One region of the Janthinobacterium breve genome, then DNA from elsewhere that is predicted to be linked to it. Evidence: predicted binding sites of a transcription regulator. Region 1 holds the regulator's gene; each other region holds the start of a gene.
The links. Region 1 encodes FNR, which switches genes on or off when oxygen is low (the NO sensors DNR and NnrR bind a similar motif). Its sites were predicted from a motif close to TTGATNNNNATCAA; they were not measured.

Region 1 (7,624 bases):
ACCCGCGCGACGTGGTGCCCGAGTCGAACATGCCGGCCTACCCATGGCTGGCGAAGACCAAGCTGGTGCCTGACGACATCATGCCGAAGATGCGCGCCCTGAAACGCCTGGGACAGCCGTACAGCGATGCGGAAATCACCGCCGGCCCGGCGCAGCTGCAGGACAAGACGGAAGAAGACGCCCTGGTCGCCTATCTGCAAGGCCTCGGTACATTAATCAAAACAAGGAATTAGCATGGCAATCGAAAACCTGTTTGACAGCGCCAGCAGCGTCATGACGGTGGTTTCCTTTACGACGTTCGTAGGCATCCTGTGGTGGACTTTCAGCCGCAGCAACAGCGACTTCGACGCGGCGGCGCGCCTGCCGTTCGACGACGAGGCGCTCGACTACGCGGCCGATGCCGCGCCGGCACAAGGGGAGCGCAACCATGGCTGACTTTACCAATGGCTTCTGGAATATCTACATCATCGTGCTGTCCCTGCTGGGCATCATCGGCTGCGGCGTGCTGCTGTACTCGCAGTCGAAAATCAAAGTGGTCGAGGGCGCACCTGCCGACGGCACCACGGGCCACGTCTGGGACGAGGACTTGAAGGAACTCAACACGCCAATGCCGCGCTGGTGGATGTGGTTGTTCTACATCACCATCGTCTTCGCTCTGGCGTATCTGTTCCTGTACCCGGGCCTGGGCAACTATGCCGGCAGCCTGGGCTGGAAATCGACGGGCCAGTACGAGGAAGAGCTGAAGAAGGCGGAAGCCGACTACGGCCCCCTGTTCAACAAGTACCTGAGCCAGGACTTGAAGACGGTGGCGGCCGATCCGCAGGCGCAAGCCATCGGCCAGCGTTTGTTCCTGACCTACTGCGCGCAATGCCACGGTTCGGATGCGCGCGGCAACAAGGGCTTCCCCAACCTGACCGACAAGGACTGGCTGTATGGCGGCGAACCTGACATCATCAAGACCACCATCATGCACGGTCGCAATGGCCAGATGCCACCGATGGGCGCCGCCCTGGGCTCCGAAAAGGATGTCGAGAACGTGGCCCATTATGTGCTGAGCCTGTCCGGTTCCACCTCGGACCCCGTCAAGTCGGTGCTGGGCAAGGCCAAGTTCGGCGCCTGCATGGCCTGTCATGGCGCCGATGCGAAGGGCAACCCGATGCTGGGTTCGCCGAACCTGACGGACAAGATCTGGCTGTACGGCGGCAGTGCTGATACCATCATGGAAACCATCCGCAAGGGACGCAACAACACCATGCCGGCTTTCAGCGATTTCCTCGGCGAGTCCAAGGTACATGTGTTGTCGGCCTATGTCTGGAGCCTGTCAAATCCCCAGACGCCCGTGAAATGACGTAATGGAACCTCAAGTCATCAAGATGTATGCGGCCCGCGAGCAAATCTACCCTCGCGAGGCCAAAGGACGCTACGCTACCTGGCGATGGGTATGCGTATGGCTTACCCAGCTGGCGTTCTACGGCTTGCCGTGGTTGACCTGGAATGGCAGGCAAGCCCTGCTGTTCGATTTGACCACGCGCAAGTTCTACATTTTCGGCGTCGTGCTTTGGCCCCAGGATTTCATCTATCTGGCGGCCCTGCTGATCATCTGTGCGTATTTGTTGTTCCTCGTCACGGCCATCGCCGGGCGGGTGTGGTGCGGGTTCTCTTGCCCGCAAACGGTATACACGGAAATCTTCCTGTGGGTCGAACGCCGCATCGAGGGCACGCGCAGCGCGCGCATGGCCCTCGACAAGCAGGGCCCCTCCGTGCGCAAGGCCTTCAAGAAGACGGCCAAGCACCTGGTGTGGGGCGCCATCGCCCTGTGGACGGGCTTTACCTTTGTCGGCTACTTCACGCCGATCAAGGACCTGGCGCAGGCGGTGACCACCCTCAATTTCGGTCCCTGGGAATGGTTCTGGGTCTTGTTCTACAGCCTGGCAACCTACGGCAACGCGGGCTGGCTGCGCGAGCAGGTGTGCAAATACATGTGCCCCTACGCGCGCTTCCAGAGCGCCATGTTCGACCAGGACACCCTGATCATCACCTACGATACCAAGCGCGGCGAACCGCGTGGCGCCATCAGTAAGAAGGCCGGCAACAACGACAAGCTGGGCGACTGCATCGACTGCACCCTGTGCGTGCAGGTGTGTCCGACCGGCATCGATATCCGCAACGGCCTTCAGTATGAATGCATCGGCTGCGCCGCCTGCGTCGATGCCTGCAACAGCGTGATGGACAAGGTCGAGCGGCCACGGGGACTGGTACGCTACAGTACCGACCATGCGATGGAAAACAACTTCAGTTCGAAGCAGATACGCCAGCGCGCCATGCGTCCGCGCGTGCTGATCTACACCTCCATCCTGGCCCTGATCATCATCGCCGTGTGTACTTCGCTGGCCCTGCGCACGCCCCTGAAAATGGACGTCATCCGCGACCGCGGTTCGATGGGACGCGAAGTGGAAGACGGCATGATCGAGAACGTTTACCGTCTGCAGATCATGAACACTTCGGAGCAAACCCAGCACTTCAAGATCAGCGCTTCCGGCTTGCCGGGTCTGACCTTGCTGACGCGCGAAGAGGTGACCTTGCAGCCAACGGAAACGCTGGGCTGGCCTATCCGCCTGCGCGTGCCGCACGGCGTCGGCGAGAAGGGCTCGAACAAGATTGCCATCGAATTGCACTCGCTGGACGACCCATCGCTGCATGTGCGTGAAAGCGCGGTATTCATCGTGCCGCGCTAACAAGGAAAGGCGGACGGGGACCGGGTGCCCTCGCCGCCGCCACGAAGTTGTAGGAAGGCCAGTCCCCGGATGGGGATTGGCCAATTAATCAGGAGAAATACCATGTCCGACAGTCTCAAGCTGCAAGCCCCCGTTGCACCGTGGTACAAGCATCGCTGGCCTTGGCTGCTGATGATCGGTCCCGGCCTGTCCGTGGTCGTCGGCAGCTGCATGGCGTATATCGCGTTTACGCAGCCCGATGCGCTGGTGGTGGGTGATTATTACAAGCAGGGCAAGGCGATCAACCAGGACTTGCGGCGCGATACGATCGCCAGCGACCTGGCGATGGATACCAGCCTGTCCTATGATGTGGCGTCAGCGCGCCTCAGCGGTTCCGTGCACAGCTTCGGCAAGGCTTACCAGGGTCCGCTGCAGCTGCACCTGGCGCATGCGACCTTGCCGGAAAAGGATATCAAGCTGCTGGTGCAGCCCGATGCGGCCGGCAACTTCTCGGTAGCGCTGCCGATGCTCGAGCGCAGCCGCTGGCAAGTGCTGGTGGAAAACGACAAACGCGAGTGGCGCCTGTCCGGCATCTGGACCTGGCCCCTGCAGCGCAGCATCGCGCTGCACGCCGATGAAGAGCTGTAAGACTTACTTGCAGACGTCCGTGCCGGCCGTAATGGCTTTCAACTTGGCCGGCTGCAAGATCTCGATCTCGCGGTTGGAGACGCGCAGCCAGCCTTCTTTCTTGAATTTCGACAATAAACGGCTGACGCTCTCGATGGTCAGCCCCAGGTAATTGCCGATTTCCTCGCGCGACATGCGCAGCTGAAATTTGCTGGCCGAATAGCCGCGCGCTTCATAGCGCGAGGCCAGGTTGACGATAAAGGCGGCAAAACGCTGCGTCGCCTGCATATTGCCCAGCAACAGCATCACGCTTTGCTCGCGCGTGATTTCCTGGCTCATCATGCGGTGGAAATGGCGCAGCAGGGTCGGCATATTGCCCAGCAATTGTTCCAGGCTGGAAAACGGAATTTCACACACTTCGCTGTCTTCCAGCGCCACCGCATTACAGTGGTGGCGATCGGCGCTGATGGCGTCCATGCCCAGCAGTTCGCCGGCCATCTGGAAACCCGTCACCTGCTCTTCGCCGCCCGGATTGATCTGGTACGTCTTGAAGTGCCCCAGGCGGATCGCGTACAGATTCTGGAACGAGTCGCCGATACGGAACAACGAAGCGCCGCGCACGATCTTGCGGCGGCGGCCGATGATCTGGTCCAGCCTGTCCATGTCGCCCACATCGAGGCCCATCGGCAGGCACAATTGATGCATGCTGCAGGTCGAGCATCGCGCACGCAACGCTTCCACGTTCACTGTGGGCAAGGTGGGAGTGAGTAGCGCTTCAGTCATGTCGTTACCTTTTAGAAAATGCAATAACGAGTTTACTGCATACACGGTTGCCGTGTGCCAATTTCACCGCAATTGCGCTGAATAAACGACGTTCTGACTTTAATTATCTGGCAACATCGTCAAAAGCCCATGCGGGGAGGGCAATTTGCGCGGCGCCGCTTGCCAAGTTGATGTATTGATAGGAAAATTCCTGACAGCATTATCTGCCGCCTGTGCCGCACGGTACTGAAAAGGAAATCATGAAGCCTCTCGGCATTAAAGCAAAAGTCGCGCTGGCCACCAGCCTGACCTCGATCGCCATGATCGCGCTGGTCACCATGATCCAGTTGCAGCACATGCGCGCCGACTTCACCAGAGTACTGCTGAGCCAGCAATCGTCCCTGATCACCCGCACCGCTGCCGAGCTCGACGACAAGCTGGGCATGCTGCTGCAGATCGTCACGCTGACGGCCAGGCAGCAGCCGCCGGAATTGATCGCCCAGCCCGCCCAATTGCGCGAATACTATGCGCGCCGCTCGATGCTGGTGCTGTTCGACGACGTGCTGGTGCTCGACGCGCAAGGCGCCGTCGTGGCCGACATGCCCCTCGTCACGGGACGCGCCGGCATCAACGTTGCCGAACGCGAATATTTCCAGACCGTCTTGCGCACGCGTCAACCCATGATCACCGAACCGATACTGGGCAAATCGAGCGGCATGCCCATCGTGCAGATGGTGGCGCCCGTGCTTGGCGCCAACGGCCAGGTGGTGGGCGTGGTGATCGGCGTGCTGCGCCTGTACAAGGATAACCTGCTGGGCCGCCTGCGCACGGAAAAGATCGGCAAGAGCGGCTATTACTTCATCATCACGCGCGACGCCGCGCCGCGCTACGTGCTGCACCCCGATACCAGCCGGCTGCTGCAGCCGCGCAAGCCGAACGCCAACCTGACGACCACACAGTTACTGAAGGAAGATGGTGAAGGCAGCATGGTCAGCACCAACAGCCGCGGCGTCACGGCCGTCAACAGCTTCAAGCGCCTGAAGTCCGTGAACTGGCTGCTGGCCGCCTCGCTGCCCGTCGAGGATGCCTTCGAACCGTTCGATGGTGTGCTGTACCGGCTGGTACTGTGGAGCATTCTCGCTTCGCTGCTGGCCGCTACCGTGCTGGGCTGGGTCACCGTGCGCCTGCTGTCGCCGCTGGTGCGCCTGCGCGACACCCTGCTCGCCCTGCGCACCAGCGGCAGCCGTTTCACCCCCGTACCGGTGCAGCAGCGCGACGAGATCGGCGAACTGACGGAAGCGTTCAACGGCCTGATGAGCGAACGCGACCGCCTGCAGCAGGAACTCGAATCGCGCGCGGCGGAGCTGGAACAGGAGCGCGACCGGGCCGAGGCGGCCAACCGCGCGAAGAGCGATTTCGTGGCCAACATGAGCCATGAAATCCGCACGCCCCTCAATGCCGTGCTGGGCATGGTGTATCTGCTGGGCAATACCAGGCTCGATACGGAACAGCGCAAGTATCTGACCATGGTGCGCGTGGCGGGCCAGTCGCTGCTGGGCATCCTCAACGACGTGCTCGACTATTCGAAGATCGAGGCGCGCCGCATGGAATTGTCGCCCGTCGAATTCGACCTCGATGAAGTGATGAATACCCTGGCCACGACGATGACCATGAATGCGGGCGAAAAGGAGCTGGAACTGGCCATCGCCGTCGAGCCCGACGTGCCGCGGCGCCTGGTGGGCGACGCCCAGCGCCTGCAGCAAGTCCTCGTCAACCTGGCCGGCAATGCCATCAAGTTCACCGAGAGCGGCGAAGTGGTAGTGGCCGTCAGCCTGGCCGAGAGCGGGCACGGGCGCGCCTGGCTGCGCTTCGAAGTGCGCGACACGGGCATCGGCATGACGGAATTGCAGCAACAGCAACTGTTTTCCGCATTTTCACAGGGCGACCAGAGCATCACGCGGCGCTTCGGCGGCACGGGCCTGGGCCTGGCCATCAGCAAGCAGCTGATCCACATGATGGGCGGCGACATCGCCGTCGCCAGCAGCGAAGGCAAGGGCAGCCGCTTCTGGTTCAGCGTGCCGTTCGACATGCTGGCGCAGCCGGCCGAAACGCGGCGCATGCCGGCCCTGGGCCAGTTGCGCCTGCTGGTGGCCGACGATAACCGCACCACGCGCGAACTGATCGTCAAGCTGATCGAGGCGTGGGGCTGGCTGGCCGATGAAGTGGACTCCGGCTTTGCCGCCATCGAACTGTACCGCGAACGCCTGGCGCAGCAGCAGCCCTACGACGTGGTGCTGGCCGACTGGCACATGCCCGTCATGGATGGCCTGGCCACGGCCAAGGCCATCCGCCAGGCGGCCACCGGCCAGCGCCAGCCCATCGTGGTGATGGTCAACGCCTTCGCCCGCAACCACCTGGAAGAAATCTCCAGCGCCGCCGAGGCCGATGTCGTGCTGATGAAGCCGATCACGGGATCGAGCCTGTTCGATGCCCTGCACCAGGCGCTGATCACCAAGAACGACCGCGGCGAGCAGCGCATGCTGCGCCAGCCGCTGGGCACGGAGCTGGCCGGCGTGCATTTCCTGCTGGTGGAAGACAATCATTTGAACCAGGCCGTGGCGCGCGGCATCCTCGAGCACATGGGCGCCACCCTGGACGTGGTGGGCGACGGCTGGCAGGCCGTGGAACGGCTGCGCACGGAAGCGCTGCGCTACGACATCGTGCTGATGGACATGCAGATGCCCGTCATGGACGGTTTCAGCGCCACCCATATCATCCGCACGGAACTGCGTCTGAGCCTGCCCGTGATCGCCATGACGGCCGGCGTGCTGGCGTCCGAGCGCGAGCGCTGCATGACGGCCGGCATCAGCGATTTCATCGCCAAGCCCGTGGTGGTGGAAGAGATGATGGAAGTCATCCTGCGCCACCTGCCCAAGCGCCCCCAAGTGCAGACGACCGAGCCGGCGCCTGTTGCCGATGAGGAAGTGTTTTCCATGGCGCCGCTGATGCGCGTGATGGGACGCGATGCGAAGGGGCGCGGCGTGCTGCGGCGCATGGTGGAAGACGCCCTGAACAAGGGCATGACGCCCGTGCGCGACGCCGAAACAGCGTTGCAAACGGGCCGCCACAGCGACGTGGCGCGCATCCTGCACGGCGTGCGCGGTTCCGTGGGTACCCTGGGCACCAAGCGCCTGATCCGCGCCGCGTTTGCCACCGAGGAAGCCATCGACGCGGGCCGCCTGGACGAGGTGCCGGCGCTGCTGGCGCACACGGCGCAGGAACTCGGGCAGGCGCTGGCGGCGGCGGCCGATTGGTTGTCGAGGCTGAAGGATTAGGCCTGCAACGTAAAGCTGGGGTCTGACCCCTGAACTTAGTCCTTGCTTCGGGTTTAAGCCGGCACGCCCAGGATCACGCTGGACGCTTTGAAAATTGCCGTCACATTGCTGCCGATCTCGATACCCAGGTCGGTGCTGCTCTGGTTCGTGATGATGGCGGCAATCGTGCCGCCGCGCGGCAAGTCC
Region 2 (7,624 bases), on a different contig from region 1:
GTGGTGGGCGAATTGCGCGCCCACGCGTTCGATCAGGGCGCGGTAGGTGGCGACATTGCCGCTGCGGCCACCCACGCACAAGACGCTTTGATCGACCAGGCGGATCGGCATTTTCAGCTTGCCGCCCGTCGGCACTTCCAGCTTAGTTGCCGGTGGCGGCACGGCGGCGGTCGGACGTGGCTGGGCCTGCTTCAATTCTGTGATTTGCTGGCGCAATTCCTTTTCGCGCTCATCCATTTGCGCCAGGCGTTCGACCAGGCGCGTGCGCGATTCCAGCGCCGGGATGGCGGCCTGCAATTGCGCCAGATCAAAGCGCAAGCCATCGATGACGCTATCCTTGCCGATGGCTTCGGCCCGCGTGCGCAGCAGCACGGCTTCCTGGCGTTCCAGTTCGCCCGTTTTTTCCATCAGCATGGCCTGGCTGCGCTGTTGCAGCTTGGCCAGTTCGTGCGTCAGGCGCGCATTTTCTTCCTGCAAGGCCGTAAATTTTCCCATGTCGGCACGCACGCAGGCGCCGGCCTGGTGCTGGATCATGTGCAAGTCGCGGCACATCTGCTCTTCCAGTTCGGCGTCGCAGCGCGGATGCGTCAGGCCGGCCCAGAAGGCGCCCGACACGTCGCCGTTGGCGACGGCCGTGCGCCACAGTTGCGCTACCTGCTCGGTGGTCTTGGCGCCGCGAAAGCGCAGGATCACGGGGGCGTAGCGGCGTTCGAGTTCCTTTTGCAGGGCTTCGGACAGGCGGTTGCGCGCCCCGCATTCCGTCACGGCGCCCACGTGCACTTCGTAGTCGTCGGCCAGCACGCGCCCGCCCGTCATCTTGCCCACCAGCTTGCGCAGGTAGCCCAGCGGCAAACCCACGCCGACCAGCGGGCAATGGCAGGTATGCGACAGTTCCCACAGCCGGCGGCGGCGCGAAGCGAGCGCGGCTGTTTCGGCCTCGCCGCTGGAACAATTGCTGATGACGGGCAGGGACTGGTCTTTGTCACACATGGCGATATCCTGTTAGGCGGTGGGGTGTCGAAGAGAAATTATTGCGGCAGGGGCGATGCGGGGCGCTTGGCGCTCAGCAGGCGTGCCAGGCGCTCAAACACGCTGCTCTTGGGTGGCGCGGGACGGTGCAGCGCCACCAGCGTGGCCCATTGCTGCGACAACTGCTGGCAGGTTGCTTGCAGCACGGGCCCCAGGCCGGGCGAGCTGGACAGCACTTGCAGATGGCGTTCGATGACGCCCGCCAGTTTCTCGCAGGGACTTCCCGCATGGTAGTGCGACATCAGGTGCAGCACGGCCGACAGCAGCAATTCAGGCTGTTGGCCCTGCGGGGACGGAAACATCGGGGAAGGTCGGTCGTTCGCCATCAAACACTCCTGTGCGGTGGTTTGGCTGGCTGCGCGCACGGAGCGCGACTGGCTGGCGAGTGTGGTGACTGGCTGCCGTGCTGCTTCAGGCAGTCAGGATCAGCTTGTTCAATTGGGTGACGCGCAGGCGGTAGATCTTGCCGCTGTGCTCAATTTCCACTTCGCGGCCCTGCTGCAGCAGCGCTTCGCTGGTGATGCGGCGCGCCGGTTGCGCCATGCTGACGGGAGGACGGACGTGGGCGGTAGCGGCATCCTGGATCAAGGCTGGTTTTGAGCTTTGCATGTTGGGCTTTCTTGTCTCAGTTGAGAATGATTCGTATTTGCATTATTGTTGAATGTGGCCCGAAAAGCAAGGCTTATTTGTGCGAAATCTGTGCTTTTTTACGGCGCCAGGGCAGCTTGGATGAGAGTGCTGCGCAAAGGCAGCCGCAGGCGCGGCGCGGAAGGGGAGCGGCAGCAAAAAAGACCCGGCAAGGCGGTGCGCGCCTTGGCCGGGTCAAGCCTGTGCCAAGCTTGAAGGAAACGGGATGGTGTTAAATAGTGGCCAGCAATTGCGCCGAGGCGGTGGCGGCGGTGTCGGCCTTGAGCTTGGCGGCGGCCAGCTGCTTGGCGCGCGAACGCGAGGGCGGCAGGCGGCGCAGGGTTTTCAGGGCGTCCGGATCCTTGATGCCGATGGTGCGCTGATCGACCGAGATCAGGCCGATTTCATTGAAGGCGGACAGGGTGCGGCTGACCGTTTCCAGGGTCAGGCCCAGGTAGCTGCCGATTTCATGGCGCGTCATGCGCAGGTTGAACAGCTTGCTCGAATAGCCCATCTGCGCGAAGCGGTCGGCCAGCGAGACGAGGAAACGCGCCACGCGGGCCTCGGCGCTGAGGGCGCCCAGCATGCCGATCATCGCCTGTTCGCGCACCAGTTCGCGGCTCATCACGCCGTACATGACATTTTCCAGTTCCAGGTGCACGCGGCCCAGCGCCGTCAGCTTCTTGAACGGCAGCAGGATCAGGTCGCAGTCGGACAGGGCCACCGCTTCCGAGGAATAATGGCGCGAGTGGATGCCATCGACGCCCAGCATGTCGCCCTTCATGGGAAAGCTGAGTACCTGCTCATTGCCGAATTCGTCGATGAGCACGGTTTTCAGGAAGCCTGAATTGACGATGTACAGGGTGTCGAACGGCTGGCCGATGGTGTGTACGCGCTGGCCCGTCTTGAATTGCACGTGCTGGAACAGCAGTTCGTCGGCGGCGATGGTGCAGGCGCTGGAGATATGCAGCAGGTCGCACACCTCCTTCAGGTTCGACCATAGGCGCCCCTGGCGCTGGCGTCCCGCTTCCATCGGAGAGGAGGGGGCCAGCGATGGAGAGGCAGCGCGGGTTTCAGGCGTTTGCGTGGACAGCATGTTCATCTCCTGGTGACAGGTAGTTCCGAGTTGAATGACAAGGTGCGCAGGACGGCGGGCGGGCAAGGGTCGGCGGCGCGCGTCCAGGCTGGTAATGCTCAATTCGCTGAAGACTTGCTGTGTGATGAAATAACTTCCCAGCAACTTGATTACTGGTTTCAGTATGCCAACAACCGTATGCAATTAATATCAGCAGTGGCTGAATATGACAGTAGGAGCTGTGGCAATTGATGTAGGATTGTTCCTACTCGCAGGCGAGCACGGTCAGGTCTTGAAGGGGGACAGCAGGCGGTGCGCCACGGCATATTGGACCATTTCCGACAGCGAACTCATGCCCATCTTTTGCATGATGCGCGTCTTGTGCGTACTCACCGTCTTCACGCTCAGGTGCAGATTGTTGGCGATTTCCGTGATCGACTTGCCCGCCACCAGCAGGGAAAAGACTTCGAACTCGCGGTCCGACAGCTGTTTGTGCAGCAAGCTTTCATTCGGCATCATGATGTTGAGCACAAGTTGCTCTGCCACCTCGGCGCTGATGTAGGGGCGCCCCGACGCCACCTTGTGGATGGCGCCCACCAGCTGGGTGCCCGCGCTTTCCTTGGTCAGATAGCCTTGCGCGCCGGCGCGGATGGCGCGCACCGCATATTGTTCTTCCTCGTGCATGGTGAGGATCAGGATGGCCAGCTTGGGCGCCTCGCTGCGGATTTGCCGGATCAGGTCGACGCCGCTGCGGCCCGGCATCGACAGGTCGAGCAGCAACAGGTCGAAGCCGCCCTGGCGTACGTGGTTGAGTACCTCAAAGCCGTCGATGGCTTCGCCCACGATGTCGATGTCCGGCGCGCCGTCAAGGATGCGCTTCAATCCTTCCCGCATGATGGTGTGGTCGTCGGCAATCACAATACGTATCATAGGCGCAATCTGGAGGCGTGTAATTTGCCCTGGCCGTTTTGTGGCGGCCGGCCAGGTGTTAAGAAACGTGAAATTTTGTCATCTTAACTGAAGTGGCCGCAGTTTTGCCTTATTTGCGCGATATATCGGCTGCGGCGGCCTGCGTGGCCATGTGACCCCTTATTTCGATGGGGGTTCCTTGATCAGCCTATGCACGAGCACCGGCAATTTCGAGTGCGACAGCACTTTGTTGGTCACGCTGCCGAGCAGCAATTGCCCCCAGCCGCTGCGGCCATGCGAGCCCATGAAAATCAGGTCGCATTGCTGCAATTGCGCCACTTCCACAACTTTCAGGGCGGGGCTGTCGGAAAAGGCGGTCAGGCCCGTCGCTTCCAGGCCCCGCTTGGCGGCCGCGTCGAGGATGGGCTGCCAGTGGTCGGCGCCCGCCTTGCGCATGGCGATGCGGTATTCCTCCTCGCTGGGATAGCTTGGTGGAATGATTTCGATGTACACCGGATACTGGTATTCGGGCGCCACGTACACGGCAAGGATGTCGGCTTGCATCTGTTCGGCAAAGGCAACGCCGGCACAGGCCGTCAGGTTGGAGACGGTGGAGCCGTCCGTGGCGATCAGAATTTTCTTATACATGGCAGGTCCTTTGGCGGTGACTCAGCGCGTGCAACGCCCCTAATTGTAGGCGCGGCAGCAGCATGGTATTCATGTAAAGACTTGATAATTATCAATACTATTGCACCTTCAGTATAGACAACATTGGTAGAAAGATCGTGTTTTAGCCGCAATGATATCCATGACGCACTGTTGCGCAGGCGCCCGCGAGCAGGATTTCTTGTGCGGCGCGTGGTCTTGCAGGCACGCCAATGGTAGTATTTCAAAATACAACGGCAGGAACACTTATTTCCTGACGGAAAAGGTCTTATGGAGCAGCTTTACACCAGGAAGCGCGTTTTGAGATTTACCAACAGGGCGGCGCCCTGCTACACTCGCACCATCGCAGCGGTATTGCCTCAAATCATCTTAATCGAGAAATTGTGGGTATCAGTCTGTAAAACGCACAGTTCAGGCGGAATTTTGACAAATTATGGAGAAGCAGGGATATGACCAACGCCGCTGATGATTTTGATGCATTATTCGATGAAGTATCTGCGCAAAGTGCGGCCGCTCCCAAGCCCGCGCCTGCCGCAGCGCCCGCAGCAGTGATCGCGGACGATGATTTTGATGCGCTGTTCGACTCGGTGTCGGCCAGCGCTGCCGTGCCGTCAGCCGCCGCGGAAGCGCCAGTCGCCGCCGCGCCGGAAGCGTCACCGGCGGCTGCCGCAGGCGTGCCTGGCGAAGCGGCCGATCCTGTCGACCAGTCCGACAAGCCGATGTTCGAGCGCCTGGGCGGCATCGTGCGCCTGCTGCACGATTCGCTGCGCGAATTGGGCTACGACAAGGCGTTGACGGAAGCGTCGTCGCAGATCGTCGATGCCCAGGACCGCCTGGAATATGTCGCCACCCTGACCGAACAGGCCGCCAACAAGGTCCTGAATACGCTCGACGAAGGCATGCCGGCGCAAGATGTGCTGTCGAAGAAAGCCAAGGACATGGACAGCCGCTGGACGGCGCTGTTCGATGGCAAGCTGAGCCTGGAAGAATTCAAGGCCCTGGCTGGCGACTCGCGCCAGTTCGCGCAAGCCGTTGCCGAGGCAACGGAAGCGGAAAAAGCGCGCTTGCTGGAAATCATGATGGCGCAGGACTTCCAAGACATCACGGGCCAGCTGATCAAAAAAGTGGTCAACATCACCAAGACGGTGGAGCACGAGCTTGCCCAGCTGCTGCGCGACAACGCGCCGGCTGAAGTGCGCGAGAAACTGGCGCAAAAGCCGGTGCCGCTGATGCAAGGCCCGTCCGTGCCGTCGGTGGCGCTGGACCAGGATAATGTAGACGACCTTCTTGCGGATTTGGGATTCTAATGGACGATATGCTCAAGGATTTCGTCGTTGAGGCGATGGATCTTGCGGTTAATGTTGAAGAGCACTTATTGCGCCTCGAGCGTGATCCTGACAACAAGGAAACACTGAATGCCGTGTTTCGTTCCTTCCACACCATCAAGGGTGGCGCCGGCTTCATGGGCTTGCCCGCGCTGGTGGCGGCCTGCCATCTGACGGAAAATCTGTTCGACGCCTTGCGCACGGGCGCCGCGCCCGTGACCCCGATCGCCATCGAGGCGGCGCTGCAAGCGTCCGGTTTCGTGGCCGACCAGCTGACGGAACTGGCCAACGGTGCCGCGCCGGAAAGCTTGCCGGCCATGCCGGAAGAGCTGGAACACATCCTGACGAACGCCATCGAAGGCAAGGGCATGGACGCACCTGCACCTGCACCTGCCGCTGCCGTTGTGGCGCAAGCCGCCGCGCCCGTTGCCGAAGTGCTCGTGGCGGCGCCAGCCGCCGCTGTTTCCAGCGCCGGTGCCGATGGCCTGGACTGGGAAGGCATGTATAACGCCGTCGTGCCGGCGGGTAGCCAGGTCGCTGCCGCACCGGCTTCCGCCGTCGCCGCCGCGCCTGCCGTCGTGGCCGCCGCACCTGCCACTGCTACCAAGCCGGCTGCCAAGGCCTGGGATGGCGCGGAACGCCGCGACGAGCGTCCGGAAGTGCGCCATGCCGCGCCCGTCAAGGAGGACAGCATCCGCGTCGATGCCGTCAAGCTCGACGCGCTGCTGGAAGTGGCCGGCGAGTCGGTGCAGGCTGCCAACCAGGCTGCCGTGCTGCTCGAACGCTTGCTGCAATTCAAATTCGAAGGCCAGGCCGCCACCCTGATGGCGACCCTGGCGGAAACCCTGGAGCGCGCGTCGCGCTACTCGACCGAACTGCAACGCGCCACCCTGGCCACGCGCATGCAGCCCGTGGGCCGATTGTTCCAGAAATTCCCGCGCCTGGTGCGCGAACTGGCGAAAGACCTAGGCAAGGATGTCGAGCTGACCATCGAAGGTGCGGAGACGGAAGTCGACCGCGTGGTGGTCGACAGCCTGTACGATCCGCTCGTGCACATGCTGCGCAATTCGCTCGACCATGGCGTTGAGTCGCCGGAAGCGCGCCTGGCTGCAGGCAAGCCTGCCAAGTCGTATATTTCGCTCAAAGCCTGGCAGGAAGCGAACAGTGTCATGATCGTGCTGCAGGATGATGGCAAGGGCATGGACCCGGCCTTCCTGCGCAGCAAGGCCCAGCAAAAGGGCTTGATCAGCGAAAACGCGCAATTGAGCAACGACGAATGCTTCCAGCTGGTGTTCCTGCCTGGTTTCTCGACCAAGGAAGTGGCGTCCAGCGTCTCCGGACGCGGCGTGGGCATGGACGTGGTCAAGACGGCCGTGGAGAAAAACCGCGGCGCCATCCACATCGAATCGACGCTGGGCAAGGGCACAAAGTTTGCCATCCGCCTGCCGATCGAGCTGTCCATCGTGCCGACCATGCTGGTGTCCACCTCGGGCGCCGCGCTGGCGCTGCCGATGGCGGTAGTGCAGCGCGTCGTCGAATTGCCGGAAACCTTCATGGAAGTGGGCGGCGCGCCTGTGCTGAAAGACCAGGGTCGTCCATTGCCCGTGCGTTCGCTGGCCGGCGCCCTGGGTTACGAATCGTGCAGCGAACGCGTAGGCATTGTTGTCGCTGCGCCACAGCCGTACATTCTCGCCGTGGCCGCCGTCGATGGCACGGCCGACCTGGTGATCAAGCCGATGACGGCCATCACCGTGGAAGGCATTACCGGTACTGCCCGCTCGGCCGAAGGCGAGCTGGTGCTGGTCGTGGGCCTATCTTTCCTGATGGATGGTTGCAGGGGTAGTGTGCGTTTGGCTGCATGATTGCACCTGACAAAACCTACTGCGCGTCGGTATAGGCGGCCTGCGATGCTCACCGTACTTTAGTACGGTTGCGCTTCTTAGCCACCTCTCCCTTCCGCTCGTTACGGTTTTGTCAGGCGCTGTAAGTATCG
Region 3 (7,624 bases), on a different contig from region 1:
GCCATCAGGCAGTCCAGGCGACCACATCCTGCTGCTGTTCACCCAGGCCGGGGATGCCCAGGCGCATGCTGTCGCCCTTTTTCAGGAAACGCTGCGGCTTGCGGCCCTGGCCCACGCCCGGTGGCGTGCCCGTGGCGATGACGTCGCCCGGTTCCAGGGTCATGAATTGCGACAGGTAGCTGACGATCTGCGCCACCGTGAAAATCATGGTTTGCGTATTGCCCGTCTGCATGCGCTTGCCATTGACTTCCAGATACAGGTCCAGGTCTTGCTCGTCGATGACTTCATCGCGCGTCACCAGCCACGGGCCGATGGGGCCAAAGGTGTCGCAGCCCTTGCCTTTATCCCACTGGCCGCCCCGTTCCAGCTGGAACGAGCGCTCGGAAATGTCGTTGACGACGCAATAGCCGGCCACGTACTTCAGGGCATCCTCTTCGCTCACGTATTGCGCGCGCGTGCCGATGACCACGCCCAGTTCCACTTCCCAGTCCGTCTTTTTCGAGCCTTTCGGCAACACGACATTGTCGTCCGGGCCATTCAGGCAGGAAATCGCCTTCATGAAAACGATGGGTTCGGCAGGGATAGCCATGCCGGACTCGGCCGCATGATCCGCGTAATTGAGGCCGATGCCGATGAACTTGCCGACTTTCGCCAGCGGCACGCCGAAGCGGGGATTGCCGCGCACCAAAGGCAGCGTCTTTTCGTCGAGCTTGGCCAGCTTGCGCAGGGCCTTGTCGGACAGTTGCGCGCCGTCAATATCGGCAATCACGCCGGACAGGTCACGCAGTTTGCCTTCTTCATCGATCAGGCCCGGTTTTTCCTTGCCTGGACGTCCATAACGAACGAGTTTCATAGTCTTCCTTGGAGTTGATCATTGCCGCTGTGCAGGCTGCCATTTTACCGGATGGCCCGGCACGTCTGTAGCGGTGGATGAAAAACATCGCAAGTCCCGGCAGTTGCAAGGCCGCCAGCACGCCAAACGCCACCTGATACGCTTGCGGCGGATACTGCTGCAAGCTGTTCATGGGCCAGCAGCCGAGGATCAGGCCAAAGCCTGCCTGCACCAGGAAGGCGCCCGTAAAAATGAGCAAATTGAGGCAGGTGGCCGCCCTGCCCGTCAAGCTGGCCGGCATGCTTTGCGCGACGATTGCATACTCGAGGCCCGTCACCGTGCCCAGCAAGGTAAACAGCACGGACAGCATGGGCAGGCTGGGCACTACATTGCATGCCATCGCCACTTGCACGGCGACAAACAGGACGATGCCGGCGGCCGCCAATTGCATGGGTTCAACGCCGCGCCGGCCAGCCCATTCCGTCAGCATGCCCATGCCGATGGCGCCGAAGATGACGGCCGCCATACCCAAGTACAACATATACGCCACGCTATCGTCGGACAAGCCACCCACGTCGGCCAGCCAGCGGCCGACCCACAAGCCCTGCACGCCAAAAAACACCGTGTGCGGCAGCAGGATCAGCGCGATGGTGCGGCGAAAGGCCCCGTCGCGATACACACTCCAGACACTGACCTTGCTCATCTTGTTCATGGCAGCTGCAGGCACGGGCATGGCTGGCGACAGCAGGCGGATCAGTACGCCGATGGCCAACGCCGCCAGCGCCAGGCCCAGGAACACGCCGCGCCAATCCGTGTAATGCAGGGCCAGCTTGACGGGCATGGTGGCCGTGGCCGCTCCCAGGCCGCCCACGGCGATCAGATAGCCGTGCACGGACGGCAGGCGAGCGGGCGCGATGGCGCACGAGATTGCTTTCACGGCGGCCATGAAACAGCCGCCCAGGCCTGCCCCCATCAGGGCCCGAGCCCATATCAGCTCGGCAAAGCTGTGGCCCCGGCTGAACAGCCACACACCCAGGGCCGCCAGCGCCAGCAGCCACAGTTGCACCGTGCGGGGGCCGTAACGGTCGAGCGCCATGCCAATCGGCAGTTGCACCAGCGCAAAGGCGAGAAAAAAGGCGCTGGTCAGCAGGCCCAGCTGCGCCGGCGTCAGGGCGATGGCGCCCAGCAATTCCGCCGTCAGCACGGCATTCACGCCGCGCAGCAGGCACGACAGGTAATGACCGAGCGCAAACGGCAGGAACACCAGGCAAAACACGGCCACGCCGGAACGGGAAGAGGCGCCGGCGCCGCGCATGCTCAGGCGGCCTGTGCCAGGCGGATGATTTTATGCGGCAACTGCGGCATAGGCTCATCCGTCTCGAAAAAGAATTTATCGTGGCCAAAGGCCGGCTTCAAATCGTCCATCCACGTCGCTTCCGCATCGAACTTCGCATAAAACGGCCGGCGCACCCAGTCCGGGTTGCGCGCCTGCAAAAATTGCAGGGCAAACAGTTTTTCGCCATTGATGCTGACGATGCCATCGATGACGATCTTGCCGGGAAATGCGCTCATGGACGGTCCGCGCACCGTGCGCGACAAGCCGGACACCATCTGGTAGGCGGCCTGGAAGATTTCATGTGCCTTTGCCAGCGGCAACTCGAAATAACTGCGTGGCCCCGTGTCCCGTTCGACAAACATGTAATACGGAATCGCCCCCAGGCGCGTGCCCGTCTGCCACAGCTCAGCCCAGCTTGCCGGGTCTTCATTGATGTGGCGGATCAGCGGCCCCTGCATGCGCAAGGTGGCGCCCGTCGAGACGATGCGTTTCACCGCTTGTTGGGCGATGTCCTGGCGCAATTCCACGGCATGGCTGTAATGGCCCATCACGGCCAGGTTTTTGCCCGCCTTGACGATACGCTCGAACAGGCGCAGCAAATCGTCCGCGTCGCGGTCGGAGACAAAACGCTGCGGCCAGTACGCCACCGCCTTGGTGCCGATGCGGATGTTCTGGATATGTTCCAGGCCCGGTTCGAGCAGTGGCTCCAGGTAGGCCGCCAACTGGCGGGTATTCATGATCATCGGGTCGCCGCCCGTGATCAGCACGTCTGTCACTTCCGGATGCAGTTTCAGGTAGGCGGCCAACTCATGCGACTCGCGCGCATCAAATTTCATGTCATCCATGCCGACGAACTGGGGCCAGCGGAAGCAGAAGGTGCAATACGCGTGGCACGTCTGGCCCGCGCTGGGAAAAAAAAGCACCGTTTGCGCATATTTATGCTGCAGGCCGCGCACGGGCGCATCGTTGACTTTCGGCACGTTATGCGTCATCTGCCCGGCAGGATGGGGATTCATGCCCAGGCGAATCCCGTGCACATAGGCGTCGATGGCAGCCTTGTCCTGTTTGACCAGCACGAGATCGCGCAAGTGCGCGTACTGCTCGGGCGGCAGCATGTCGCGGTGAGGGAAGACGAGGCGGTAGATGGGATCGTCGGGAATATTGTTCCAGTCGATCAGCTGGTCGAGCACATAGGCATTAGTGCGAAACGGCAAGACGTGCGAAACCACCTGCACGGCTACACGCTGCTCTTCCGGCAACCATTCCCACTGCCGCGCCTGATGGATGGTTTGCCGCGTATACGGCTTGAACTTGGGTGGAAACGGCTCGGTAATGAGTGCGGACACGATAGTCTCCTTGCCAATAAATAGCGATAACTTTCATGGAATTGGCCCTATATCGGCCAATTCCAGCCTTTTCTCCCACAGGCCATGCCAGCTCGGCATGCTGTGAAAGTCATCATAATTCTTGCCATTCAGAACCAAATTGCTACATATCAACAAGCATTCCGATACCTTGCTCGCTGCCTACAAGCAACACCTTAGTTTGTTCCATCGCAATTTGATGGGCCCCTCAACGACGTAAATTACGGCTTTGCAACACATCCCTCGATTCTCACAAGGAGCTGTCATGAAACGCTTATTCACGGGTAGCCTGCTGTGCCTGGTTTTTGCCGGAGGCAGCGTCAGTGCCGCGGTCGAACCAACGGAAAAAGACGCCATCGCCATGGCCGAACGGGGCGCCGCTTTCATGAAGGCACATGGCAAGGAAGAGATGATGAAGAAAATCACGGCGAAAGACCCCGACTTCGTGCAGGGCTCGCTGTATGTGGACATGCGCGACATCAAGACGGGCATCGTGCTGGCCCACCCCATCAATCCTTCCATCGTGGGCAAGGATTTGACGGATGTGCCCGACGCGAATGGCAAAAAATATCGCCGTGAAATCATCGAGCTGGCGCAAAAGCAGGGCAAGGGCTGGGTCGACTACCAGTACAAGAACCCCACCAGCGGCAAGATCGAGCCGAAGACCACGTATATCCTGCGCGTCAACGATGTGGTGCTGGAAGCGGGTATCTACAAAAAATAAGGCAGGGGCGGCGCACACGAACGCCGCGCGCCGCCTGCGCTTGGAACAGCCATCGCCAGGAGTCAAGCATGCTCAATACACTACGCATCGGACCAAAATTATTGCTGGCGCCCGCCCTGGTCTTGCTGCTGCTGATACTCAGCTCGACCGGCGCATGGTATGGCATGGTGCGGCAAAATGCCTCGCTGGAAAACATGGTACGGGTACGCATCACGCATCTGAAGGCGGCCGCCGACGTACTAGGCGAGGCCAGGCAAGTACACGGCAATATGTACCAGTTGCTGTCGTGGACGAATGGCAGCTTCGCCAAGGCTCGCCTCGATACACTGGAGCAACAGATCAAGGCGCGCCACGCGGCCATCGGCACCCAGCTGGCCTCGCTGCGCGCCACGGCCACGGGCGCCGAGCGCACCCTGGTCGATGCAGCCATCACGGCCCTGGCCGGCTACCGCAAGGCCGTGCTGGAAACCATGGAAATGGCGCAGATGGACCAGTCGATCGCCACCAATTCCATGCTCAAGGCGGAAACGCAATTCGGCCAGTTCAATACGCAGCTGACGCAGTTGTCGGCCCTGGAAACGACGCTCAGCAGCCAGGCCCATGCGACGGCCAGCGCCGAGTTCCGCAGCCTGGGCTGGAGCCTGCTGCTGACCGTCCTGCTCTCCATCCTGGTCTCCATCGTGGTGACCATGCTGGTACGCCGCGCCATGCTGGTGGAAATCCGCGGCATTGCCGACGCCGTGCAAGACCTGGCGGCAGGCAAGCTGATCGCCGGTGCGCCCAAGCAGGGCAATGACGAGATCGCCGCCACGTCGCGCGTGCTAGACCAGACCATCGCCAACCTGAACCAGACCTTGCGCACCATCATGGGTGCCGTGCAATCGATCGATACGGCGTCGCGTGAAATTGCCACCGGCAATCTGGATCTGTCGGCGCGCACGGAAATGCAAGCGAGCTCGCTGGAAGAAACGTCGAGCGCCATGGAAGCGCTGACGCAAGCCGTCAATGACAACGCCGACAACGCCCAGCTGGCCTGCGAGCTGGCGGGGCAAGCGTCCACCCTGGCCGTGCAAGGGGGCGCGTCGATGCAGCAGGCGGTGACGACGATGGCGACGATACGCGCCAATTCGCGCCAGATCGTGGATATTATCGGCGTGATCGATGGTATTTCCTTCCAGACCAATATCCTCGCGCTGAATGCTGCGGTGGAAGCGGCGCGCGCGGGCGAACAAGGCCGCGGCTTTGCCGTGGTGGCGTCCGAAGTGCGCACCCTGGCGCAGCGCTCGGCGCAGGCGGCCAGGGAAATCAAGACCTTGATCGCCACGTCCGTGACCACCATCGATGGCGGCAGCGTGGCCGTGCAGCAGGCGGGCGACAGCATGAGCGCCATCGTGGCCTCGGTGCAGCAAGTCAATGACATCATCCAGCGCGTGAAACAGGCCAGCGCCGAGCAGGCCTCGGGCATCACGGAAGTGAATCAGGCCGTCACGCAAATGGATGATGTCACCCAGCAAAATGCGGCCCTGGTGGAACAGGCGGCAGCGGCAGCGGCCAGTTTGCAGGACCAGGCCGTCAAACTGTCGGCGGCCGTGGCCGTGTTCACGCTGGACGAGCACTCCGCTGCGCCGGCCAGCCACACCGATGAGGAGGCATTCCAGCATCCGGCCAGCCCCGTCAAGGGAGAAGGCAAGGACAGGCGCGCGCTGCACAGTCCGCTACGCGGCATGCCCCGCAGCAGCACGCCCCGCAGCCAGCGCGGCGCTTGACCCCGGGCCGGACGGCTAGGCGGCAGGCGCGCGCATCGGCTTGCTCAGGTAGGGCGAACCGGCGAGCACGAAGCGCCACGGCGTTTCCATCGCCTTGGAAATGCCGATGCGCGGCCCCGCTTGCACCGTCACGTCATCCTCGCGGGCCAGCAGCATGAACGGCGGCGCATCGAGCACCAGCCGGTTATGCATATGCGTAACACCTAGCGCCTGGCACACCTTGCCCGGCCCCGAACACAGCTGCCGCAGTTCCTCGACGCCGCGCCGCTCGCGCATGCGGTCAAGGCCCGCCAGCGGCTCGATGGCGCGGATCAGCACGCCTGCGCCATGGCCCGCTTCGCGGCACACAAAGTTCAGGCACCAGTGCATGCCGTACGAGCGGTACACATAGGCATGTGCGGGCTGGCCGAACATGGCCGCATTGCGCGGCGTCATGCCGCCATACGTGTGCGAAGCGGGGTCCAGCCGGTCATACGCTTCCGTTTCCACGATGCGCCCGCCCACGCCGTCAACCAGCACGGTCACGCCGATCAGCTGGCGCGCCACGCTGCAAGAATCGTCCGCAAAATCGATGCCCGCCAGGAGTTTTTTCATGCGGCAATTGTAGCGCCACGCTTGCCCGCACGCACCGGCGACTGCCTTAAAAACAAATACATCTTACTTTTTTCACCATAAAAACAGGGGCTGATTGCGTCGCCAAATGAGCAACATCGGTGGCAATCGCGGCAAAAACAGGAATTTTTCGACAATCTATTGCAGAGATGAACTATTGCCATGCATAAACATGGATAATCATCGGGCATTGCACAAGGCGTCCATGAGGCCGTCGATGCGCAGCGCACGACCGAACAACCAGCGGGCAAGACAATGATGATGAGAGCGGCAGCGCAAAAGCAGGTAGTGCAGGAAGATCCGGTTGACGCCTTGATGCGTTCCATCCGTATCCCGCCGCGTCCCAGCCTGCTGGTCGACTTGCAGCGCGAACTGGCCGAAGACGACCCGTCGCCGCGGCGCATCGCGCGCATCATCGCCGACGATGTCGGCATGTCCGGTGCCCTGCTGAAATTGGCCAATTCGCCCTTCTATGGCGCCGCGCGCAAGGCCAAATCCGTCGAACAAGGCATCAACTTTCTCGGCATCAACCAGTGCAGCGCCATGATGACGGGCTTGCTGGCGCGCCAGGCGCTGGAAGCGGAAGGCGTGGAACTGACCAATTTCTGGGATGTATCGGCCAAGCGCGCGCGCGCCCTGGTGTTTACCTCGCGCAAGTTGCACATCGCCCCACCTGACATCGCCCACACCTTCGGCCTGTTCTGCGATATCGGCGTGCCCCTGCTGATGAACCGCTTTCCCGACTACGTCAAGACGTACGCGGCGGCGGCCAATGATGCGCGCAATTGCTTTACCAGCCTGGAAGACGCACGCCACCAGACTAACCACGCGGCCATCGGCTGCTTGCTGGCGCGCAACTGGGGCTTGTCCTCCGATGTCTCCTGGGCCATCCTGCACCACCACGACTACACGGTGCTGGCGGACCCGTCCACGGACGACGCCATCCGCTCGCTCGTCGCCCTGTCGCTGCTGGCCGAAAAGGGCATTCAG
Region 4 (7,624 bases), on a different contig from region 1:
CCCCGTTCCAGCCCGTCGATGGACAGGGGGAACATACGGTTGTTCATCAATTGCCGCATCACGCCAATCGACTGGCGGTATTGCCACAGGCCTTCTGCTTCCGGATTGAGCCAGATGAATTTCGGGAACGCCTGGGTAAAGCGCGCCAGCCACGTCGATCCCGCTTCCTCGTTGTTGTATTCGACGCTGCCGCCCGGCTGCAGGATTTCATAGGGGCTCATGGTGGCGTCGCCGACAAAAATCAGCTTGGTGTCGGGCGGGTACTTGCGCAGCACGTCCCAGGTGGGGAAACGCTCGGCGTTGCGGCGCCGGTTGTTCTTCCACAGGTAGTCGTAGACGCAGTTATGGAAGTAAAAGAACTCCATGTTCTTGAATTCCGTCTTCGCCGCCGAAAACAGTTCCTCGGTGCGCTCGATATGGTCGTCCATGCTGCCGCCCACGTCGAGCAGCATCAGTACCTTGATGCGGTTCTTGCGCTCGGGCCGCATCCGGATGTCGAGGTAGCCCGCGTTGTTGGCCGTGGCGGCGATGGTGGCGTCCAGGGCCAATTCGTCTTCCGCGCCTTCGCGCGCGAATTTGCGCAGGCGGCGCAGCGCCACCTTGATGTTGCGCGTGCCCAGTTCGCGCTCGCCGTCGTAATCCTTGTAACTGCGCGCTTCCCACACTTTCACCGCCGTGCGGTTGCCGCCCTTGCCGCCGATGCGGATGCCTTCCGGATTCGTGCCGCCATTGCCGAACGGTGACGTGCCGCCCGTGCCGATCCACTTGCTGCCGCCCTCGTGGCGCTCCTTCTGCTCCTTCAGCAGCTCGTTCAGGCGGTCCATCAGCTTGTCGTAGCCGAATTTTTCCAGTTGCTCCTTCTGCTCGTCGGACAGCTCGCGCTGCATGCGCTTGAGCAGCCAGTCGAGGGGAATCGCCGCGTTCGTCTCGAAGGCCGCGTTGACACCCTTGAAGTACTGGGCAAACGCGCGGTCGAACTTGTCGAAATGCGCTTCATCCTTGACCAGGGTCAGGCGCGACAGATAGTAAAAATCGTCCATCGAGGCGTCGATGACGTTCTTTTGCAGCGCCTCAAGTAGCGTCAAAAACTCCTTGATCGAGACGGGAATCTTCGCATCCTTGAGCGTGAAGAAAAAATCGATCAGCATGGCGCTTCCTCTGTGCCTGCGCCTCCTGCGCAAGGCAGCGCGGCGATGGGGCGCTGCGCCAGCTTGTAACGCAAATGGGCGGCAATTTCCGGCCACTCGCCGCGCGTGATGCTGTACATGACCGTGTCGCGCACGGTGCCGTCGCGGCGCTGCGCATGGTGGCGCAGCACGCCATCCTTCTTCGCGCCCAGGCGTTCGATGGCAGCCTGCGAGGCATGGTTGAAGTTATCGGTGCGAAAACCCACCAGCGCGCAGCCGAGGGTGTCGAAGGCGTGCGCCAGCAGCAGCAATTTGCAGGTGGTGTTGACGTGGCTGCGCCGGCAGCGCTTCGCGTACCAGGTGTAGCCGATTTCCAGGCGGCCAATACTTGGTATCACGTCGTGGTAGCTGGTGGTGCCAAGCACCTCGCCGCTGGCCGCGTCGACGACGGCAAAGGCGAAGCGCGCCGGGCGCATCTCGATGCCCTTGAAAATGTACTGATCCACCTGGTCCGGTTCGGGTACGGAGGTGACGCGCAGATTCCATAGCTCGCCATCCGTGGCCGCCGCGCGCAGGCCAGCCGCGTGGTGCGGCGCCAGCGTTTCGAGGCGGATACCGTGCAGTTCCAGGGGCACGAAGACCTTGTCCGGGCTGATGTCGTTCACCGGCGCTCCTTAGCGGTTGGTGCGCGACATGAACATCAGGCGCTCGAACAGGTGCACGTCCTGCTCGTTTTTCAGCAGTGCCCCGTGCAGCGGCGGCACGACAGCCTTGTTGTCCTTGCTGCGCAGCGCCTCGGCCGGGATGTCTTCGGCCAGCAGGAGCTTGAGCCAGTCGAGGAATTCCGACGTCGACGGTTTTTTCTTCAGGCCCGGCACGTCGCGCACTTCATAGAAGGTTTGCAGCGCCTGCGCCAGCAATTCCTGTTTCAGGTGTGGATAGTGGACGGCGACGATCTGTTCCATCGTGTCCTTGTCCGGGAATTTGATGTAATGGAAGAAGCAGCGGCGCAAGAAGGCGTCCGGCAATTCCTTCTCGTTGTTCGAGGTGATGATGACCAGCGGACGATGGCGCGCCGTAACCATTTCGCGCGTTTCGTAGACATAGAATTCCATGCGGTCCAGTTCGCGCAGCAGGTCGTTCGGAAATTCGATGTCGGCCTTGTCGATTTCATCGATCAAGAGCACCACCGGTTCGGGCGCCGTAAACGCCTGCCACAGCACGCCCTTGACGATGTAGTTCTGGATGTCGCGCACGCGCTCGTCGCCCAGTTGCGAATCGCGCAGGCGCGAAACGGCGTCGTATTCGTACAGGCCCTGCTGCGCCTTGGTGGTCGATTTGATATGCCATTGCATCAGCGGCATGTTCAGCGCGGCTGCCACTTCCTCGGCCAGCATGGTCTTGCCCGTGCCCGGTTCGCCCTTGATCAGCAGCGGGCGCTGCAGAGTCAGCGCCGCGTTCACGGCCAGTTTCAGGTCGGCGGTGGCGACATAGCTGTCGGAGCCTTCGAAGCGTTGGCCTTGCTGGGTGTGCTTTGCTTGCATGAGCGGTCTGCCAAAGTGGGGAAAGGGTGAGTATAAACAGAACTGAGGCGTACCGCCACGCGGACGGCCTGTGCCCGCCTTCCTACAATGCGGGTTTTATAGGTGGACTTGCAAGAATATCTTGGCTAGAATCGGCAAGCAGCAGATTAATTGTCAACCTTAATTGTCTACACATAAAATCAATAAAAACCAGCTCTGGCGTTTCTCCGATTACCTCTGTTCACTTTGCCACTATGAAAAAAATATTTGCACTTCTCGTGCTTGCCGGCATAGCAAATGCCGTCACAGCGGCTGACATTGTAGGAAACGCCAAGGCAGCGACTGCCAAGGTGGAAATGTGTATCGGTTGCCACGGCATTCCCGGTTACAAGGCGACCTTCCCCGAAGTGTTCCAGGTACCGATGATCGGTGGCCAGCCGGCAAAATATATCGAAAGTGCGCTGCAAGCCTACAAGAAGGGCGATCGCAAGCACCCCAGCATGAAGGGCATCGCCAGCAGCCTGTCTGACCAGGATATCGCCGATGTCGCCGCGTATTATGCGCAACAAGCCAAGCCGAACTGAGGACCAGCCAGATGAAAATACTACTCGCCGCCCTCGTTTGCGCCACCGTCTCGATCGGCGCCAGCGCCGCCGGCAATATCAACACGGGCAAGGCCCTGGCCGAAAAATACAGCTGCGCCACCTGCCACGGCAAAGATTACGGTTCGCCCATCGACCCGTCGTACCCAAAACTGGCGGGCCAGCACAAGGATTACCTGGAACACGCCTTGACGGCGTATAAACGGGGCGACAAGGCCAACGGCCGCAACAACGCCATCATGACGGGCCAGGTGAAACCGCTGAGCAACCAGGACATCAAGGACCTGGCCGCCTACCTGCACAGCCTGCCAACCACCCTGGTGATCCACCGCTGAGCTTTATCCCGGCTCAGGCTTTCAGCCCCACCCGGCGCGCCAGCTTATGTAAATTGCTGGCGTCCAGCCCCAGATGGCGCGCGGCGGCAGCCCAGTTATCCTGATGCAGGACCAGCGCTTGCCGGATGGCCTGGCGCTGGCTCGCTTCCACGATCTGATGCATCGACAGCAGCGGTGCCGCCGGCGTGCCGCACGCGCCTGGCACCGGCGGCACCGGCGGCAGCGCGTCCGTGCCGGCAGGTGCCTCCAGCGCATCGAGGTCGAGCATATCCGTTTCCAGGGTCACGATGTCCTTGCGGTTCGCGCCGCGGATGACGGCTTTCAGCGCAGCCCGGCTGATCACATGCTCGAGTTCGCGCACGTTGCCCGGCCAGCGGTAATGGCAGAGCGCGTTTTCGGCGGCGGCCGACAGGCGCAGGCTGCGCAGTCCCAGGCGCGCACGGTTCAGTTCCAGGAAACCGCCCGCCAGCAGCAGCACGTCATTGCCCCGCTCGCGCAGCGGCGGAATTGGCACGGGATAGACCGATAAACGGTGATACAGGTCGGCGCGGAACGTGCCGTCGCGCACATGCTCGCGCAAGCTGCGGTTGGTGGCGGCGATCACGCGCACGTTGACCCGGCGCGGCCGGTCCGCGCCCAGGCGCTGGATTTCGCCATTTTGCAGGGTGCGCAGCAGTTTGGCCTGTATCGACAGCGGTAACTCTCCCACTTCATCGAGAAACAGCGTGCCCCCTTCGGCCGCCTCGAATCTGCCTGGCCGGTCGCTGACGGCGCCGGAAAAAGCGCCCCGCACATGGCCAAACAGCTCGCTCTCGGCCAGGGATTCCGGCAAGGCCGCGCAATTGACGTGGACCAGCGGCTTGCCGGCGCGGCGCGACAAGCGGTGCAGGCGGTGTGCGCACAATTCCTTGCCGACGCCCGTTTCGCCCAGCAGCAGCACGGGCAGGTCCGATTCGGCCACTACCTGCAATTCATGCAGCAGTTGCGTGATGGCGCTGCTCTGGCCCACGAAGTCGTGTTCCTCGCGCGGCGCTTGCGCATCGGCTAGCATGGCGCCGCCCGACAGGCGCAGGGCGCGGATTTCCGTTTCCAGGCGGGTCACGCGCACGGCCGCCTCGATGGCGCAGGCCAGCTCGCCCAGGTCGCGCTGCGCTCGCGCGTCGAAGGTGCCTACCTGCAGCGCGTCGAGCGTGATCACGCCCCAGCGTTCACCTTCCAGGTCGAGCGCCATGCCCATGCAGTCGTGCACGGGCAAGGGCTCGCCGGCCCGTTCGGCGATCAGGCCATCATATGGATCGGGCAGGGAACTGTCGTGATGGAAGCACAGCACGCCGCGCCGTTGCAGGATGGCGGCCAGGCGCGGATGGTCGGCGATGGCGAAGCGGCGTCCCAGCGCGTCGCTGGCCAGACCGGCCATCGCCACGGGACGCAGGTGCTCGCCATCGAGCTTGAGCAAGGCCACGGCCTCGCAACCGAAGTGGGCGCGCAGGCTGCCCACCAGGCGCTGCAGGCGCACGGCCACGGGCAGGTCGGCGACCAGGTCGGTGAGTAACAGCAGGTGGATAGCGGTGGTGGTCATAAGTACCATGCAGGGTACAAGGAACCACGGTCAAGAAGGGTCATAAGGACCCTGCATTTTTCAAATCGTTGATTTAAAACAAGTTTTTCCTGGCACGCGGTTTGCCTAGGTAAGAGTGCCGAACCGGCATACAAGACCAAGGAAAGCTTGATGAAAACGACTCCCTCCCTCCGCGCCATTGCCGCCGCCGTCTGCGTCCTGGCCATGCCCCTGTCCGTGCAAGCCCAGGCGAGCCTGCCGGCCAGCGCTGCCGCCACTGCGGCCGCTGCCAGCCAACCCTCCGCCGCGGCGACGCTCAAGCGCTATGAACTGCAAACCAATATCGTCGACGGCAAGATGGTGTTCATCGACGCCAAGGGCCAGGTCAATCCCGTGCTTGCGGCCAAGGTGGGCGACACGGTGGAACTCGTGCTGAAAAGCGGCGAAGGCGCCGAGCACGATTTGCTGATCCCGGAACTCAACGTGGCATCCGCCAAATTCAGCGCCAATAGCGGCAGCACCAGCGTGCGCTTCAAGGTCACGCGCGCCGGCACGTTCACCTATTACTGCTCGATTCCCGGCCACCGCCAGATCGGCATGGAAGGCAAGCTGGAAGTGAGCGGCACTTCGCTGGCCGAAGCCGGGGTACCTAAGGCTGCTGGCGCCGGCAGCGTTGCCAACGAGTCCAGCCAGGCCGCCGCGCTGGCCCTGTACACGCCCGCACCGTCGCCGATGCGCGGCCCCGATCCCTCGGCCGTCAGCGTGGCCGCCAACCCGGCCTCCGTGCCGGCCGCCATCGGCGCGCGCGCGCCGCAGTTGCTCAAGTACCGCATGGAGACGGTGGAATTGCCGGGCAAGCTCGATGACGGCACCACTTTTACCTACTGGACCTTCAACCGGCAAGTGCCCGGCCCCATGCTGCGCGCCAAGGTGGGCGACACGGTGGAACTGACCCTGTTCAATGCCAAGGACAGCAAGATGATCCACTCGATCGACCTGCACGCGGTGACGGGCGGCCATGGCGGCGGACAGCACACGCAGGTGGCGCCAGGGCAGGAAAAGACGGTCACCTTCAAGGCGCTCAATCCGGGCCTGTATGTGTATCACTGCGCCACGCCGCTGGTGCCGCAGCATATCGCGGCCGGCATGTACGGCATGATCCTGGTCGAACCGGAAGGCGGCTTGTCAAAAGTGGACCGCGAGTATTACGTGATGCAGGGCGAGATGTACACGGGCCGTCCTCATGGCGCGCCCGTGCACCAGGAACCGAATCTGGAAAAAATGGCCAATGAACTGCCCGACTACTACGTCTTCAACGGCGAAGTGGGTGCCTTGAGCAAGACGCACAAACTGCAGGCGAAAGTCGGCGAGACGGTGCGCATCTATTTCGGCGTCGGCGGCCCGAACAAGATTTCGTCCTTCCACATCATCGGCGAGATTTTCGACAAGGTGTACAGCGAAGGCTCGATCAGCAGCCCGAAACACGACGTGCAAACCACCCTCGTGGCACCGGGCGGCGCCACCATCGTCGAACTCAAGGTGCAGCACCCGGGCAGCTATCTGCTGGTCGACCATGCCTTGTCGCGCGCCGGCAAGGGCGCCGTCGGCGTGCTGGAAGTGACGGGCGAACCCGTGCCGGGCGTCTACCACGCGGGCGCCGTGCAATAAATCTACCTATTCATCCTCAAGGAACTGTTATGGAAATGATCGAGTTATCCCTGGGCCAGCTGGCCCGCCGCATCCCTGGCGCCACGCGCCTGTTCGATGCGCACCGCCTGGATTTCTGCTGCGGCGGCAACAAGACCCTGCGCGCGGCGGCCGAAGCGGCCGGCGTGGACACGGCGCCCATCGTCGAGGAACTGCGGCTGCTGGCAGAGCGCGCAGATACCAGCGGCGAGCGTGACTGGCAGGACGCCTCGGCCACCGAGCTGGTGGAACACCTCCTGGCGCGCTATCACGCCGTGCACCGCGAGCAGCTGCCCGAGCTGATACGTCTGGCACGCAAGGTCGAGCAGGTACATGGCGACCGCGCCGACTGTCCGCACGGGCTGGCGGAACACATGTCGGCCATGGCGCAGGAGCTGGAAAGCCATATGCGCAAGGAAGAAGATGTGCTGTTCCCGATGATCGTGCGCGGCCAGGGCCCCCGGGCCGGCGCGCCCATCAACGTGATGCGCATGGAGCATGACGACCATGGCGTGGCCTTGCGCGCCATGGAGGCAATGACGAACGATATCACCGCACCTGCTGGCGCCTGCACCACCTGGCGCGCGCTGTACACGGGCTTGCGCACCTTCCGTGCAGACCTGATGGCGCACATCCATACTGAAAACAATATCCTGTTCGAGCGCTTTGCGCCGGCCGTGGTGCACTGACAAAGGAAAGACCCATGGGTCCCTATAAAAAACTCTGGTTCACCTTGATCGGTGTGCTGATTGTGACGTTTTCGCTGCTCGGCTACTACGGCGTCGAAGTCTAC

Region 2: ACQ4W0_RS26000 (universal stress protein) is a predicted target of FNR. The motif match lies at 4,370-4,383, and genes of this name have one in related genera.
Region 3: ACQ4W0_RS00750 (KamA family radical SAM protein) is a predicted target of FNR. The motif match lies at 3,654-3,667, and genes of this name have one in related genera.
Region 4: nirK (copper-containing nitrite reductase) is a predicted target of FNR. The motif match lies at 5,235-5,248, and genes of this name have one in related genera.

The regions. Positions count from the first base shown of each region.
Region 1 covers NZ_JBNYXY010000011.1:231,022-238,645, reverse strand. The annotation lists gene ccoO (cytochrome-c oxidase, cbb3-type subunit II) at 1-233, shown strand, start outside; gene ACQ4W0_RS23205 (cbb3-type cytochrome oxidase subunit 3) at 235-435, shown strand; gene ccoP (cytochrome-c oxidase, cbb3-type subunit III) at 428-1,348, shown strand; gene ccoG (cytochrome c oxidase accessory protein CcoG) at 1,353-2,735, shown strand; gene ACQ4W0_RS23190 (FixH family protein) at 2,838-3,362, shown strand; gene fnr (fumarate/nitrate reduction transcriptional regulator Fnr) at 3,366-4,124, opposite strand; gene ACQ4W0_RS23180 (response regulator) at 4,364-7,438, shown strand; gene ACQ4W0_RS23175 (TOBE domain-containing protein) at 7,492-7,624, opposite strand, start outside.
Region 2 covers NZ_JBNYXY010000014.1:42,883-50,506, forward strand. The annotation lists gene ACQ4W0_RS25975 (DUF2325 domain-containing protein) at 1-990, opposite strand, end outside; gene ACQ4W0_RS25980 (hypothetical protein) at 1,029-1,355, opposite strand; gene hemP (hemin uptake protein HemP) at 1,441-1,638, opposite strand; gene ACQ4W0_RS25990 (Crp/Fnr family transcriptional regulator) at 1,889-2,689, opposite strand; gene ACQ4W0_RS25995 (response regulator) at 3,017-3,661, opposite strand; gene ACQ4W0_RS26000 (universal stress protein) at 3,821-4,288, opposite strand; gene ACQ4W0_RS26005 (protein phosphatase CheZ) at 4,756-5,613, shown strand; gene ACQ4W0_RS26010 (chemotaxis protein CheA) at 5,613-7,493, shown strand.
Region 3 covers NZ_JBNYXY010000001.1:168,665-176,288, forward strand. The annotation lists gene ACQ4W0_RS00735 (carboxymuconolactone decarboxylase family protein) at 1-5, opposite strand, end outside; gene ACQ4W0_RS00740 (fumarylacetoacetate hydrolase family protein) at 5-853, opposite strand; gene ACQ4W0_RS00745 (MFS transporter) at 798-2,147, opposite strand; gene ACQ4W0_RS00750 (KamA family radical SAM protein) at 2,150-3,514, opposite strand; gene ACQ4W0_RS00755 (cache domain-containing protein) at 3,798-4,256, shown strand; gene ACQ4W0_RS00760 (methyl-accepting chemotaxis protein) at 4,325-6,022, shown strand; gene ACQ4W0_RS00765 (DNA-3-methyladenine glycosylase) at 6,038-6,616, opposite strand; gene ACQ4W0_RS00770 (HDOD domain-containing protein) at 6,893-7,624, shown strand, end outside.
Region 4 covers NZ_JBNYXY010000001.1:50,916-58,539, reverse strand. The annotation lists gene ACQ4W0_RS00270 (vWA domain-containing protein) at 1-1,148, opposite strand, end outside; gene ACQ4W0_RS00265 (GNAT family N-acetyltransferase) at 1,142-1,792, opposite strand; gene ACQ4W0_RS00260 (AAA family ATPase) at 1,802-2,671, opposite strand; gene ACQ4W0_RS00255 (c-type cytochrome) at 2,905-3,234, shown strand; gene ACQ4W0_RS00250 (c-type cytochrome) at 3,246-3,587, shown strand; gene norR (nitric oxide reductase transcriptional regulator NorR) at 3,601-5,166, opposite strand; gene nirK (copper-containing nitrite reductase) at 5,317-6,813, shown strand; gene ytfE (iron-sulfur cluster repair protein YtfE) at 6,843-7,520, shown strand; gene ACQ4W0_RS00230 (nitric-oxide reductase large subunit) at 7,535-7,624, shown strand, end outside.